2 linked regions of the Congzhengia minquanensis genome follow. The main gene of each other region encodes a partner of the protein of the gene in region 2 in a complex. Links are inferred from orthologs where the notes say so. Each region holds a gene or a part of one and is shown on either strand. Other genes may lie near its edges.

What was found.
Region 1: the proteins of dnaG (region 2) and dnaB are in contact, whole or in part, in a crystal structure (PDB 2R6A), measured with the Geobacillus stearothermophilus proteins. The link is inferred for Congzhengia minquanensis from one-to-one orthologs. Residues at the interface, in WP_049624496.1 of Geobacillus stearothermophilus: Lys456, Leu457, Leu458, Pro459, Ala460, Asn463, Ala464, Leu467, Leu535, Leu536, Ile537, Ala538, Gln544, Glu545, Asp548, Tyr549, His552; in WP_033016901.1 of Geobacillus stearothermophilus: Ser13, Glu15, Ala16, Gln18, Glu91, Leu92, Asp94, Ala95, Val96, Pro97, Thr98, Ala99, Ala100, Asn101, Tyr104, Tyr105, Ile108.

What each region holds. Positions count from the first base shown.
Region 1 is NZ_JACRSU010000002.1:134,477-137,785, forward strand. What follows is about bases 1-2,973. They hold dnaB (replicative DNA helicase), read left to right. Parts: upstream 1-801; coding sequence 802-2,145; downstream 2,146-2,973. Other genes in these bases: H8698_RS05740 (DHH family phosphoesterase), read left to right, coding at 1-297; rplI (50S ribosomal protein L9), read left to right, coding at 329-775; tilS (tRNA lysidine(34) synthetase TilS), read left to right, coding at 2,167-2,973. In the rest of the region: more of tilS, read left to right, coding at 2,974-3,309. UniProt on the Escherichia coli protein: The main replicative DNA helicase, it participates in initiation and elongation during chromosome replication. Travels ahead of the DNA replisome, separating dsDNA into templates for DNA synthesis.
Region 2 is NZ_JACRSU010000003.1:200,394-203,926, forward strand. What follows is about bases 1-2,861. They hold dnaG (DNA primase), read right to left. Parts: upstream 2,390-2,861; coding sequence 611-2,389; downstream 1-610. Other genes in these bases: rpoD (RNA polymerase sigma factor RpoD), read right to left, coding at 1-618; H8698_RS08785 (AraC family transcriptional regulator), read right to left, coding at 2,470-2,861. In the rest of the region: more of H8698_RS08785, read right to left, coding at 2,862-3,273; H8698_RS08790 (RraA family protein), read left to right, coding at 3,427-3,533. UniProt on the Escherichia coli protein: RNA polymerase that catalyzes the synthesis of short RNA molecules used as primers for DNA polymerase during DNA replication.

The DNA of each region.
Region 1 (3,309 bases), on a different replicon or contig from region 2:
GTGAGCATTGCGCCAAAATCAGACGAGTCCACCCACATCATCGCCGCCCAGGCAGCTGATGAACTGCTCAATATTAAGGGTATTATCGCGTCTTTTGTTATTTTTAATTCAAACGACGGCGTCGCCATCAGCGGAAGGTCTTTGGGCGGAATTAATGTTCAGGTAATTTTGGAAAAGCTCGGCGGCGGCGGACACTTAACCATTGCCGGCGCACAGCTTCCCGGGACTTCTGCTGAGGAGGCGAAACAGCAGCTGCTTGCTGCGATTGACGAATATTATTTAGAATCAACCAACTAAACTTACAACGTATGAAAGGGGCGAATTACGCATGAAAGTAATTTTACAGGCCGATGTTAAGGGGCACGGAAAAAAAGGAGATTTGGTAAACGCATCAGATGGATATGCGAAAAACTATTTGATTCCAAAAGGCCTTGCCGTTCTGGCTGATAAAACAACCATAAATGAACTGGAAAACAGAAAAAGTTCTGAGCAGTTTCATAAAAACCAGGAGGAACTCCATGCAAAGCAGCTGGCCGAAAAGTTGGAAGGCTCTAAGATAAAATTCCAGATAAAGGCGGGAGACAACGGAAAGCTGTTTGGCTCCATCACAGCAAAAGACATTGCCGAACAAATTAAGATGCAGCTTCACGTTGAGATCGACAAAAAAAAGGTTGTGCTGCCGGACAGTATTAAAACCCTTGGCAGCACGGAAGTTGTGATAAAGGTTTATGCCAATATTGCCGCAAAGATAACGGTTGAGGTTTTACCGCTTTAAAACACAAAGGAAAGGGCTGCCCGCAAATGGATGTGCAAAACGATAATTTCATACAAACTCCCCTGCCGCACAACAAAGAAGCGGAACAGTCTGTGCTCGGCTCCATGTTGATTGACCGCGATTGCGTAACTGCTGCTTTTGAGCGTTTGAGTGCAGACGATTTTTACATTGAAGCCAACAAAAAAATATTTTCCGCAATGCAGGCGTTGTTTAACCGCAATACTCCAATCGATTTGGTAACGGTTTCTGAGGAACTCACCGCAGGCGGTGTGTTGGAAGCGGTAGGCGGAATTCAATATATTTCCTATCTTGCCACAACATTGCCGACAACAGCAAACATCGTTCAGCATATAGATATTGTGTGCGAAAAATCCTTAAGACGAAAATTAATACATACCGCAAACGACATTATTGACAAAAGTTACAACGCAGGCGGCTCCTCCCAGGAAGTGGCGGATAACGCCGGCAAACTGATTTTCGATGCGCTGGAAGATAACAGCCAGCGCGGCATGGTTCACATTCGCGATTTGCTTCTGCAAACACACGACAACCTTACGGATATGTATCAAAACAAGGGTAAGCTCACCGGCGCTCCAACAGGCTTTGAGGGGCTGGACAAAGAACTTCATGGGCTGCAGAAGTCTGACCTTATTTTAATTGCCGCCCGGCCCGGAATGGGAAAAACCAGCTTTGCTCTAAATGTTGCGTCCCACGCAGCTATTCGGGGAAATGTTCCTGTGGCTATTTTCAGTTTGGAAATGTCCGGTGTTCAGCTGGTTTCAAGGCTAATCAGTTCCGAAATGCTCATTGACAGCAACCATCTGCGCAGTGGTGAACTGGAAGACGACGACTGGGAAAAAATTGCGGTATCGTTAAACACTTTAGGAAATGCGCCGATTTACATCAGTGACTCCACAAACATCACCGTGTCGGATATCCGTGCAAGGTGCCGCAGGTTAAAGGCGGAAAAGGGTTTAGGATTGATTGTGATTGACTATTTGCAGCTCATGTCCGGCTCCCGGTCGGAAAGCAGGCAGCAGGAAGTTTCCGATATGTCCCGTTCCTTAAAAATATTGGCAAAGGAACTAAATGTGCCAATTGTAACCCTTTCCCAGCTTTCCCGTGCGCCGGATCAGCGCAAAGACGACCATAGACCAAAGCTGAGCGACCTTCGTGAGTCTGGCGCCATTGAGCAGGACGCAGATATTGTTTTGTTTTTATACCGGGACGAAATTTATAACCCCGACACGGAACAAAAAAATATTGCGGAATGTATCATTGCAAAGCACCGTAACGGTTCAACGGGAAACATTAAAATGGTCTGGGCTGGTCAATATACGAAATTTATGAACCTTGACAACCAGCATTAAAAACATATGAAAAATGAGTTTATGAATTGCATAAAAAATACAATATTGCGAAACGGCCTGCTCTCCCCCAAAGACTCTGTTCTGGTTGCGGTTTCAGGCGGTGCAGATTCTGTTTGTCTGCTGCATGTTTTGTGTGCGCTGAAAGATGAATTGAATCTTACCCTGTCGGTTGCCCATTTAAACCATATGCTCCGCGGCAGCGAGGCGGACAGAGATGAAGAATTTGTGCGCAGCTTGTGTGCACGGCTTAACATTCCCTTTTACTGCGAACGTGTTGACGTAGCACACATGGCAAATTGTAATAAAATGACCTGCGAAGAGGCGGGCCGGAAGGCAAGATACGATTTTTTTCTGCGTTTAAAAACAAAATATTCCATTGACAAAATTGCAACTGCCCACAATAAAAACGACAATGCAGAAACGGTTTGCATGCGTTTTTTGCGCGGAACGGGGATTAACGGTCTTGCAGGAATACCAATTAAAAACAATTTTTCTGTTATTAGGCCGCTTTTAAACACTTCTCGGCAGGATATTGAAACATATTTAAAAGAAAACGGCATTTCCTATATTACCGACAGTTCTAATCTTTCTGACGATTATTTAAGAAACCGTATCCGGCATCACTTTCTTCCGGATGTTATAAGAAACTATAACAAAAATTTTGTGGAAACTCTTAGTGAAAACATTTTACTTTACCGCGAGGCCAGCCATTTTTTAAAAAAGCAGGCTGACAGTGCTTTTTTAAAGCTTGCAAACTGGCAAAGCTACGGCATTTATTTTGATTTGCCTGCACTTTTGCAGGAAGACAGCTATGTGGTAAAATGCCTGATTCGGACCGCGATATCGGAACAGACAAAAGCAGAGGCATCTGGCAAAACGGTGCGGTTCATATATGAAAACGTAGTTTTGGGAAATTGTACCTCGCTAAGCGTAAGCGCACTTCTCACTGTTTACAAGCTGTATGACCGGCTCTATTTTGTTACAGCAAATGCAAAAACGCAGTTTTATTATGAAAACAAAGGTTTAGAGGAAATGATCATATCTGAAACCGGAAATAAACTTTTGTTTTCAGAAGGCTCCGGAGATTTTGCACACGAGAAAAATGTTATTTATATCAAGAAATCCATGTGTAAAGACATATGCTTTACAGTTAGAAACCGCCTG
Region 2 (3,533 bases):
CTGGTCGGCAATGGCGCGGGTAATGGACTGGCGAATCCACCAGGTGGCGTAGGTGCTGAATTTATAGCCCTTTGCATAGTCAAACTTTTCAACGGCCTTAATCAGACCTAAATTACCCTCCTGAATTAAATCCAAAAACAGCATGCCTCGGCCAACATAACGCTTTGCAATGGAGACAACTAAACGAAGGTTTGCCTCGGCCAAACGCTTTCTTGCAGTAACGTCGCCTTCCGACATGCGCTTTGCCAAATCCATTTCCTCTTCTGCGTCTAAAAGCGGAACCTTGCCGATTTCTTTTAAATACATCTTGACATGGTCATCAATGGAAACGCCTTCTGCCGACGAAATTTCCATTACCTCGGCGTTAATGTCCATATCCTCGGAGGGTTTAATTTCTTCAAATTCCTCCTCAATTTTTTCCATTTCCTTGTCAAGGTCAGAAACTACTTCGATGCCCTCGTGTTCTAAAACCTCGTATATATGTTCAATTTGCTCCGGCTCCATTTCAATTTCCGACAATGAATCCATAATCTCCTTGTAGGTTAAAATGCCGTTGGTGCGGCCTTTGGCAGTCAGTTTGGCAATGGCGTCTGATTTCTTTTGTTCAACTTCAGTCAATTTCGCTTCTCCTCTCGTTTTCCTTTTTGATAAGAGCGTTTATCTCATCAATTTTGCCCTCGGCGGCAAGCTTGTTAATCCGGTTATTCAAATTCTGCTTTTTAATTTTATTGATATTATCTTTCACAGCCGCAACAGAGTCCCCCATATATTCTTTATATAAAATATCCGCCGCCAAGGCTTTCATTTCCTCCGGCAGGGAGGACAAAAACACAGGTGCGTTGCAGCTGTCGTTACTTTCTTTAAATTTTATGATGGCCTGAAACAAATCCCTGTTTTTTAAATCGGTCAGCTCGTCAGGAGAAACTTCTGATTTTGCGGTGCGAAACGCGGAGTTGTTAAAAAACATTAAATTCAGCAGCATTCGCTCCGCTTTATAAACGGAGGTGGGCTGGGCCGTCTGCCCCCGCGGAAGCATGTCAGGTTTGTTAACGCTTTGCACCTTCCGCTCCTGCATTTTTAATTGCTTGCGGTTTTTGTTATAAATCAGTTTATTCACCTGGGCCGAAATTGATTCTACGGAAATATCGGTTTCGTGAGAAATTCGTTTCATGTAAATTTCGCGCTCCACCGCGTTGGGATTTTGCGCCAAAATTTCGGCGGCCTTTTCTAAAAACTCAACCGTTTGGTCTGATTCGACAAGATTATAGTTTTTCCTGGCCTTTAAAATTCTATACTCCGTGGCGGAAAGCGCTTTTGCAATTACCTGTTTAAAGCTTTCCACCCCTTTGGTTTTTAAAAACTCGTCCGGGTCTTTTGCGCCAGTATAGGACAAAACCTTTAACTTCACCCCGCCGGCACTTAAAATATCAATTGCCTTGTCTGCTGCTTTTTGCCCGGCCTCGTCGCTGTCATAGCAGACGTAAACTACGTTAGAATATCGCTTGAGCAAAGAGGCCTGTCCGTCGGTTAAAGCGGTGCCTAGGCCTGCCACGGCGTTTGGGAAACCGTAAACGTGCAGCGACACAGCGTCCATATAGCCCTCCACCAAAATCAGCCCGTCTTTTGCGCCGAACTGCTTGGCCACATTTAAGCCGAACACATTGTCCCCCTTGTGAAAAACAGGCGTTTCCGGCGAGTTCATATATTTTGCGGCGTCGTCCCCTAAAGCGCGGCCGCCAAATGCAATCACATTTCCCCGCACGTCAATGATGGGAAACATCAGACGGTTGCGGAACTTGTCGTAAACGTGGCCCTTGTCGTTTTTCACCGCCAGGCCGGCCATAACGATTTCGTCATTTTTATAACCGTGTCCGTTTAAAAATGAAGTCAGGTCCGACCAGGATTCCGGCGCAAACCCAATTCCATAGGTGGCAATAATTTCGCGGGTTAGCCCCCGTTTCGAAGCGTAGCCCCGGGCCGCTTTGGCAGCCTCGGTGGAAAGGTTTGCCACAAAATGCTTTGCGGCGAGCTTGTTCATTTTTAAAATCCGTTCCCGCATGTCATGCCTTTTCTGCACCGCAGGACTGTAAACCTCCTCCTCCAGCACAACGCCGGCGCGGTCGGCCAGAAACTTTATGCAATCCACAAAGTCCAGGTTTTCAATTTTCATGATAAAGTCAATTAAATTGCCGCCCGTTCCACAGCCAAAACAATAGAAAAGTTGCTTGTCAGCGCTGATGTGGAACGAGGGGGTTTTTTCGCGGTGAAAGGGGCACAAGCCTACATAATCGGAACCATTTCTGCGCAAAGAAACATAAGACGAAACAACCTCAACAATGTCACAGCGCCGAAGAACTTCATCAATGGAACTTTGCAAAAACCGCGCCAATTGAAAACCTCCTTTAAAAAACACGTAAACTTCCTTCTACCTATTATATTCGACAATAAACGCTTTTTTCCTTTTTTCTTTCAAAAAGATTTTTCCTGCCGCTGGGTGCGGAACGCGTTCGGAGCCAAGCCAAACGTTTTTTTAAAAAGGTCGCTGAAATAAAATACGTTTTTAAACCCGCATAGGCGCGCGGTTTCGCTGACGTTAAACTCATTGGCCGCCAAAAGGTCTTTTGCCTTGTTTAAACGCAGATATAATATATATTGTTTCGGAGACTTCCCATAATATGCAGTAAATAGCTTGCGAAAGTGAGAAAGTGAAAATCCGGCCTCGCCGGCTAAAAATTCAAGGGAAATATCTCCGGTAAAGTTTTCCTGAATATATTTTTTTGCAAAATCCAGCTGCCCATGGCCGGGCGCGGCGCTTTCCATTTTTGCAGAGAGTAAAGATATTAAAATTTCCTGCACAATTGTGCGGCTTTTCAAGCGGTAGAGCGGTTCTTTTCCTGCCCACACCTTTGAAAGAGTGAAAAACAAACGGCCCGCCTCGCCGGAAACCTTAGGCACATAAATCATGCTGCGGTTATAACCGGCTTTGCTTCTTTTATATAACGTAAGGTCAAAATTCACCGAAACAAAATGCCAGGGATGCAGTCTGTCGGCTTTTCCTGACCGGACATTGCCCGGCGGGAAAATGCAAACGTCGTTTGGCCCGGCAGAAATTTTTCTGCCGTCTGTTTCATAGGTCACAAAACCGTCGGCGGAAAACGCCATAACATAGTTTTGCTCAAAACATATATTTTTTACCGCCCAGCTTGCTGTGTGGGGCCGTTCCACCACATAGTTTACATCTGTTACCACAAAATCCATATTTTCATAGCCCATTTTCAAAATCTCCCTTGTTTGTGTTGATTTTATCATACCATTGGCGGTAAAAAAAGTAAAGCGTTTTCTATATGAAAAAATCGTTTCTTTAATGGAAATGCTTAAAAAAACGTGATAAAATAAAATCAAATACCAAATAAAAAGGGTGAGAAAATGGAACGAGTGATAAAACAGTTTCCCATTTTGGAGGCGGAGCTTTGCGCAAGATACATGGGCGTGACAACGCCCATGGTGAACGACGTGCTCCGAGCTATGGGAAA